Regions from separate parts of the Massilimicrobiota sp. An80 genome, predicted to be linked through region 1. Evidence: riboswitches for the same ligand, from Rfam matches in the RefSeq annotation. Region 1 holds a riboswitch; the other holds the start of a gene.
What was found. Region 1 has a riboswitch for lysine ahead of B5G32_RS04985 (transporter substrate-binding domain-containing protein). Riboswitches for the same ligand answer to the same signal wherever they lie in the genome.
Positions count from the first base shown of each region.

Region 2: linked by a shared signal. The riboswitch ahead of B5G32_RS08765 (ACT domain-containing protein) and the one ahead of B5G32_RS04985 (transporter substrate-binding domain-containing protein) in region 1 are both predicted to bind lysine.

Region 1 is NZ_NFHI01000012.1:27,347-31,769, forward strand. It holds gene lgt (prolipoprotein diacylglyceryl transferase) at 1-540, shown strand, start outside; gene B5G32_RS04980 (GTP pyrophosphokinase) at 630-1,691, shown strand; lysine riboswitch at 1,783-1,952, shown strand; gene B5G32_RS04985 (transporter substrate-binding domain-containing protein) at 2,017-2,844, shown strand; gene B5G32_RS04990 (amino acid ABC transporter permease) at 2,848-3,570, shown strand; gene B5G32_RS04995 (amino acid ABC transporter ATP-binding protein) at 3,579-4,322, shown strand; gene B5G32_RS05000 (MerR family transcriptional regulator) at 4,402-4,423, shown strand, end outside.
Region 2 is NZ_NFHI01000028.1:29,678-34,100, forward strand. It holds gene lysA (diaminopimelate decarboxylase) at 1-303, opposite strand, end outside; gene dapB (4-hydroxy-tetrahydrodipicolinate reductase) at 316-1,059, opposite strand; gene dapA (4-hydroxy-tetrahydrodipicolinate synthase) at 1,061-1,957, opposite strand; gene B5G32_RS08765 (ACT domain-containing protein) at 1,968-2,426, opposite strand; lysine riboswitch at 2,483-2,652, opposite strand; gene B5G32_RS08770 (metallophosphoesterase) at 2,819-3,805, shown strand; gene B5G32_RS08775 (BglG family transcription antiterminator) at 3,876-4,423, shown strand, end outside.

The DNA.
Region 1 (4,423 bases):
GGCGGTTTAGCTATTCAAGGTGGAATCTTTGCAGGACTGATTTATAGTTATTATTTCTTTAAAAAGCATGATATTCCATTATTACTGGCTGGTGATGCCATTATGCCTGGCGTATTGATTGCCCAGGCGCTTGGAAGATGGGGAAACTTTTTCAATCATGAAGCATATGGAGGAGAAGTTAGCTTATCATTTTTACAGTCTTTGCATCTTCCACAATTCATTATTGATAATATGTATATGAATGGGGTATATCATCATCCTACATTTTTATATGAATCAATGGGAAATATAATGGCTTTTTTGCTTATTGTGTTTGTGATTAGAAGATTTCAAAAACACCAGGGTGTTCAATTCTTTAGTTATTTCCTATTCTATGGTTTAGTGCGTTTCCCAGTTGAAGGATTACGTACAGATAGTCTTATGTTTGGACCAATTCGTATGGCTCAATTGATTTCAATTGCTTTTATTATAGCTGGTCTTATTGGAATCATTTATGTTCATTTAAAAGGAAAAGAAGTCCATTACATTGATATGAGTTAAATGTGGTATATAGCCACATTTTTTTCTTATGTGTTTTGTTCATGAATATTTCATATAAGGAGCGTATAATGAAAATATGAGGTGATTTTATGCATAACTCTGCAAAGAAAATTATTAAACAATATCATGATAATCAGGACGTTTATCGTTCTTTGAAACATGATATTGAAGATATTTTTACACGTATTATTGATACCCATCATTTTCGTATTTCTAATATGGCGATTAGGATTAAAAGCGAAGGCGCATTAATGAAAAAAATCACATATAAGAATAAATATACGGACATTCGTCAAATTACAGATGTTGTGGCTTGTCGTATTATTACTTTATTTGAAAATGATGTTGATCGTATTTATGATTGTGTAAAAGAAAATTTTGATATTGTAGAATATAATGATAAAAGAAAGAAAAATTATGATGATCGTATTGACTTTGGTTATAATTCTTTGCATCTGTTAATTAAATTTAATGATGAAAGATGTCAATTGATTGAGTATTCTGCGTATAAAGATATTATTTTTGAATTACAGATTCGTACGACATTACAACATTCATGGGCAGAAATAGAACATGGGCTAGGATACAAATCACAGTATGAAATTCCTAAGGATATTCGTAGACGATTAACACGTCTTTCAGCATCATTAGAATTGTTAGATGAAGAATTTGTACAGATTGCAAGAGAAGTCGATGAATATAATAAGGGTATTGTGCATATTGAAAAAGTTTTAAAAACAGATATCAATGCCAATTCATTGGCACAATATGTCAATACATCACCACGCATTAATAATATTTTAGAAAAATTGCATACAGAATTTCAATTTCAGTTTGAAAGAGATTCAGAACTGATTTCACAATCTCGACTGGTTCAAAGATTCCATTATATGGGATATACGTATATTAATGAATTGGATGATTTTGTAGAAAATCATATGAAAGAGATTGAATGGATTTCACGTGAACGTATTGAAAACAATAAAGAAAATCAAAAGATTAATATTTATAATGTTTTGGTTTGGATTTCACTTGTTATGTTAGCAAATGAAGGATCAGCAGATCCAGAAGATATCTTTACCAAAGAAAGTATTGAACGATTACAGACGTTAAAAGGAATTATTGAAGAAAAACAGATGACTGTATCTTAAAAAAATCAGCAGGAATTCATATTTTTTTGTGAAAAAATGTGAAAAAAGTTGACAAGACATGAAAAAGAGTATAGCATAAAGAACGTAAAATAAAAGAATTAGAGGCAGCAGTGTATCAGAGTACCATTTGGAGTTGGCAAACGAAGAAGAATGGGAAAGGTAATCATTGCCGAAAGATAGATATTGGCAAATCTCTATCTTGGGGTTATGGGAAATACTCATAACACTCCTTCATGAAAATGAAGAGGCGCTATTAATATGGTCATTAAAGTCGTGTTAATAGCACGGCTTTTATTTTATGTGTATATAGAAAGAGAGGGTTTATATGAAAAAATTAGGAAAAGTTTTAGTGGCTATGGCTATGGCAATGACTTTATTTGGATGTGGTGGTGGTGAACAGGCATCAGCCAATAAAGATCAGTTTGTTGTGGGAATGGAATGTTCTTATGCACCATTTAACTGGCAGACAAGTCAGGAAAGTGATACAACAGTATCATTAGGTAATGCTGGATATGCAGATGGATATGATGTACAGATTGCCAAAAGAATTGCGGATGATTTAGGAAAAGAACTTGTGATTAAGAAAATATCATGGGATGGATTAACAGTGGCTTTGGAATCTGGTGAAATTGATGCCATTATTGCTGGAATGACAGCGAATGAAACAAGAGAAGAAGGTATTGATTTTACAACACCATATTACGATAGCGAAGGTATGATTATGATTGTACGTAAAGATGGTGAAGAAGCAAAGTTTACAGATATCCAACAATTCAGTGGTAAAAATGTTGTTGGGCAAAAAGGAACAAACTATGATGATGTTATTGATCAGATCAAAGGTGTTCATCATGCTACAGCAAAAGCCACTTATCCTGAAATGGTTGTTGCTTTACAACAGGGAGATGTTGATGGAATCACTGCAGAAATGGCTGTTGCTGAAGGTGTTGTTGCAGCCAATAAAGATTTAACAATTGTACATTTTGATGAAGGAAAAGGTTTTGAATGTGATACAACAGTATCTATTGGTTTAAAAGAAGGAACAAGAGATAGTGAATTCTTTAAACAGGTACAGGCATCTTTAGATAAGATTACGGTAGATGAAAGAAAACAACTGATGACTGAAGCTGTTGATAGACAGCCAGCAGGAGAATAATTTATGAGTATTGATTTTGCAAAAGCATGGGAAATATTTGTTGAAAATATGTCTCTGTTCAGTTACGGTATTCAAATTACTTTATTATATGCTGTTGTAGGAACTGTTTGTGGTTTTCTTATAGGGTTAGTTGTAGGTGGTATAAGAGCTATTGAAATCAATGATTATGATTCATCAGTCAGTCGTCTATTCAAACGCTTAGGAAAATGGATTACAGGTTTTTATATCTGGGTATTTAGAGGAACACCTATGATGGTACAGGCTATGTTTTTATATTATTTATTAAAGCCTGCTTTCAATTGGACTCCTTTAGTTGCTGGATTGTTTATTATCTCTATTAATACAGGAGCATATATGGCTGAAATCATTCGTGCAGGTATTCAATCTGTTGATGCAGGACAGAGTGAAGCTGCAAAGAGTTTAGGAATGACAACAAGCCAGACACTTATATCAGTGATTTTTCCACAAGCTATTAAAAATACATTTCCATCAATTGGGAACCAGTTGATTGTTAATATCAAAGACAGTTCTATGCTGAATGTTATTTCTGTAACAGAATTATATTTTCAGACGACATCTGTGGCAGGATCAAATATGAAATATATTGAATGTTTCTTGGTTGCTGCAATCATTTATTTATTTTTAACAACAATCAGTACCTTTATTTTAAATTATATCGAAAAAAGATTGAATTCTGAAAAACAAAGCAAGGACTTTTGCAGTTAGGAGATATTATGGATACAATTATTCAAGTACAACATTTAAAAAAGAGATTTAAGCAATTAGAAGTTTTGCATGATATCAATTTTGATATACATAAAGGTGAAGTTGTGACAATTATTGGTTCAAGTGGAAGTGGAAAATCAACATTATTACGTTGTATTAACTTATTAGAAAGATTAGATGATGGACATATTTTATATCATGATCAGGATATTTTAGATCGTCACTTCAATGTGAATCAATATCGTTCTAAAGTTGGTATGGTGTTTCAGGGATTTAATCTATTCAACAATTTAACAGTATTAGAAAACTGTATGATTGGACAAATCAAGGTTTTAAAAAGAAATAAAGAAGAAGCAAAACAAATGGCTTTCAAATATTTAGAAAAAGTGGGTATGAGTGCTTTTGCAAATAAAAGCAGTGTACAATTATCAGGTGGGCAAAAACAAAGGGTTGCTATCGCAAGAGCGTTATGTATGAGTCCTGAAGTTTTGCTTTTTGATGAACCAACAAGTGCATTGGATCCAGAAATGGTTGGCGATGTTTTGAATATTATGAAAGAACTCGCTGATGAAGGTTTGACAATGATTGTTGTCACTCATGAAATGGAATTTGCGAAAGATGTATCAACACGTGTTGTTTTCATGGATCAGGGTGTGATTGCAGAAGAAGGGACACCTGAACAAATCTTCGAACATCCTCAAGAAGAACGTACACGAACATTTTTAAAACGTTATTTAAAAGCAAATGGATAAAGTATCAGAAATGATACTTTTTTTGTTGACATTGACCTAAGGGGATAGTTTATGATGAAAATGGGAGATGAAATGAGATATGAAAATACAGGAAGTTTGCA
Region 2 (4,423 bases), on a different contig from region 1:
ATCAAAACCAGCTTTTAAGGCAATAGAAATCTCTCCTGCACTCACACAGTCAATACCAATACCATATTCACTGGCAATTTTATATATCTCTAAACAACTAAATGACTTTGAAGCAAATAATGGCAAAACATTATCATACTTATCTAAAAACTTTGTTTTTAATTCTTCAAATTGATGTCTTATATGTCCTTCACTCATAACATAAAGTGGCGTTCCATATTTTTTAACTAAATCCATTGCATTGACATCATCAATATATAAACTACGATCCCTAATTTGAGCAAACTGTGTCTGTAAAACCATTGTTCTTCCCCTTTAATATAAATTCTTTAAACTAAATAAACCATTTTCTTTATCAGCAATCTTCAAACATGCTGAAATAGCCCCTTGTACAAAAACTTCTTTTGATAAAGCTGTATGTTTGACTTCAATAATTTCATCATGTCCCGCAAATAAAACACTATGTTCACCAAAAATTGTTCCAGCACGCACAGATTGAATACCAACTTCATTTCTTTCACGTTTATGATGAACAGTAGAACGATCATAAACTTCTTTTGTCTCTTCAATATCTTCATGAATCACATCATATAAAAGTTTAGCTGTTCCACTTGGTGCATCAATTTTTTGATTATGATGTTTTTCAATAATTTCAATATCATATCCATTTTCATAAAATTCTTTCGCTACTTCTTTGACAATCTTTGTTAACATAGAAACACCAAAAGATGTGTTATATGATTGAAAAATAGGAATTTGTGAAGATGCTTCTTCAATATGTAAAATTTGTTGTTCACTATATCCTGTAGTTGCTAGAACAAGTGCACAATGATTTCTAACACCAAATTTTAAAATATCATTTAAATTATCTGGATGCGAAAAATCAATAATAGCATCTACTTTTTCATGAACTTCATTTAAAGATGCATACATTTTTTCATCAATTTTCGCATCAAAGACAGGAGAAACAACACCAACTAAATTCATTTGGGCGTTATCTCTCACTGCTTGCGTTACTTTTTTACCCATTAAACCAAAACCATAAACCAATACATTCATATTAATAGCCCTTCTTTTCAAATCTTTCCATAGCATCAAATAATAATTGTTTATTTTTTTCTGTTGTTGGGATTAATGGTCTTCTGACCATTTCACCACATACACCCATTTTTTTCAGTGCAGCCTTAGGCATAATTGGATTGACATCAATAAATAAATATTTGCTGACATCATGGAAATCATATGCCATTTGTCTAGCTAAATCCATATCACCATGTAGCACAGCTTGAGCAAATTTTTCTGTTTCTCTTGGATAAAGATTAGATAAAACAGAAATGACCCCTTTTCCTCCCGCAGCAATAAACGGTAAAATATTATCATCACAACCACTATACATATCAAAATCTAAGTCTTTTGTGTGTGTTAAAACATCCATAGCATAAGCAATATTATCAGTTGCATCTTTCATAGCCTTAATATTTCTATGTTTAGCAAGTTCTACAACTGTATCTACTGCAATATTCATTCCTGTACGACCTGGTACATTATATATAATCATTGGAATATCAACACGATCTGCAATATAAGTATAATGATCAATTAAACCTCTTTGACTTGTCTTATTATAATAAGGTGTTACAACTAAAATAGCATCTGCGCCAACTTCTTTTGCAAACTTTGCTTTTTTCAAAGCTGTTTCTGTATCATTTGAACCAGCTCCCGCAATCACTTTCACACCTGTTCCTTTTGTCATTTCCATGACAATCTTTGTTAATTCAAATTCTTCATCAATATGAATTGTTGGTGTTTCTCCAGTTGTTCCATTCACTAAAAGAGCTTGTACTCCACCATCAATCATTCTTTGCACTTGTCTTTTAAAGCCATCATAATCAATACTTCCATCATCTAACATTGGTAATACAAGCGCAACTGCACTTCCTTCAAAAATTGGTTCCATAATTTTCCTCCTATTTATATTCATTTTGAATTTCTGACAAAGCTAAATCAACATATTCCAATGGAATCACACATGAAATAGATACTTCTGATGTTGTGACTTGAAGTAAAGGAATTTGATGTTTCCCTAATAATGTAAATAACATTGCAGCAACACCTACTTCATCTTTCATTTCATGACTTTCCAGTTTAATTTTCGCAACTTGTCTATTTTGATAAATTTGCATACGTGGATGTTTTGATCTTATTAACGATAAAGCACGATCTAAATTTTTCTGATCATCTTGACTACATGTAAAATCAATACGCATTTCATCTTCTAACATCACTTCAGAAATCATATCTATATTGACATTCATTGAAGAAATGGTTTGAAAAATATCTCCAACAAATAATGAATTCTTTTCTACATTCATGAATTTAACTTGAATAATATGATGATCTGATTCAATCAATTTCAATATTTCCACCTTCTTTAAAATAAAAAATTGCAATGGTACCATTGCAATAATAAATATTATTTTATTAAGGCAATAGCACACCACTTCATTACAAAGTGACAGTGATATAGATATTCTCTATACCCCCAGGCAATAATCACATGCAAATAATTATCCCTTCGGCAATCGTTCCTCCTTCTTTTTAGTTGCATCTATTGATAAAAGAACTCTTAACTCTTGCACCTCTATCTTTTTTTAATACTATCATATGACTTCATTGAAAGCAACCTTTATTTTTTGTTCAATTATGTTATACTTGTAAAAAAAGAAAAGAGGTTTTTATGATGATTATATTTTATACACTCCTATCCCTATTTCTTATTATAACACCTTTTCTGTATTTTCTTCGTATATTTGAACATATGAAAAAAAGTTGGCGTTATACTTTATCTATTTTAACACTTATAGCCATCATAACACTTCTTATAGAAGTCATTTTTCAACCAACATCCTCTTTATGGTTTGTTTGGAACAATATAATAAATTTTTATATCCTATGCTCTTTTTGTTTTTTTATATGGATTGGTTTATATCATTTATGGTGTCATATCATTCATCATAAACATCATTCTTTTTTTATAATATGTCTTTTACTTGTATCTATTTCTATAACTGGTTTAGGATATAGCTCTCATTTTCATAAAGAGATCACAGATTACCATGTCACTATTCCTAAAAATACGACTCTTTCATCATTAAAAATAGCCTTTATAAGTGATATTCATATTGGTAGTGGAACAAGCCCTCAACAAATCAAAAATCTTGTTGATACATTAAATCAAAATCAATATGACCTCATTTGTTTGGGTGGTGATATATTTGATGAAAATTCTCCTCAAGACTATATCGAACAAACATTAAAAATATTATCTGCTGCTCATTGCAAATATGGTATTTATGCAGTTGATGGTAACCATGAAAAATACATTTCTCTATCTAGTCAAAAACTTTATCAAAAATACAAAATCACTTATTTAAATGAAAAATTTGTATGTATTGATGGACTGTTTAATATAATAGGACGAGAAGATGTCAGTTTACATTCTTCAACTTCCATAGATACAATTTGTGAAAATATGGATAGTTCACTACCAACCATTGTTTTAGATCACAACCCTGGTCGATATAAAGAAAATCAAAAATATGCTGATATTCAGCTTTCTGGTCATACACATGCTGGACAGATTTTTCCTGGAAATGTCATTACCAATTTGCTTTATGATAATGATTATGGTTTATTGGTACAAGATCATCATTCATTAATTGTTTCCAGTGGTTATGGTTCATGGGGATTTCCTATAAGATTTATGACAAATTGTGAATATGTTGAAGTATATGTTTCATTTTAAGAAAAAATTTTTTTATGGTAGACTTTTGAATTCAAATAATATATCATATGAAAAGCGAGGTACAGGTATTATGGTTATAGAATTAGACAGTCAATTTGAAAATAGAAAAGAAATCATTGAAAATATTGTGAGAAAGGTTATTCAAGATCACACTATTGAAATATCTGATGTTTCTTTTGATAACTTAATTATTCATCTTTCTTTATGTATTTCTAGAGAAATCAATGGAACTTATATTCCAACAAGCGAAAGCCAGATTAATCATTTAAAAAGTCATGAATATTATGGTGTTTCTAAACAAATTATTGATCAGTTAGATCAACAATTTCATGTTGAAATTGATGAAAATCAAATTCAATATGTCACTATGTATTTAGCAAATATTAATCTGTTAGATATTGATTTTAATTGTGAGTTTGATTTATGTGATGATGAAACTGAAGATATTATTAATGAAACAATCAACCGTATTGAAGCCGATCTTCAATTAGATTTAAGAAAAAACAAAGAATTCTATACAGGTATGACACTTCACTTCTATCCTGCTTTAGATCGCTTACAAAACAATCATCAACTCACTAACAACCCATTAAAAGATAAAATTCAAGCTCAATTCCA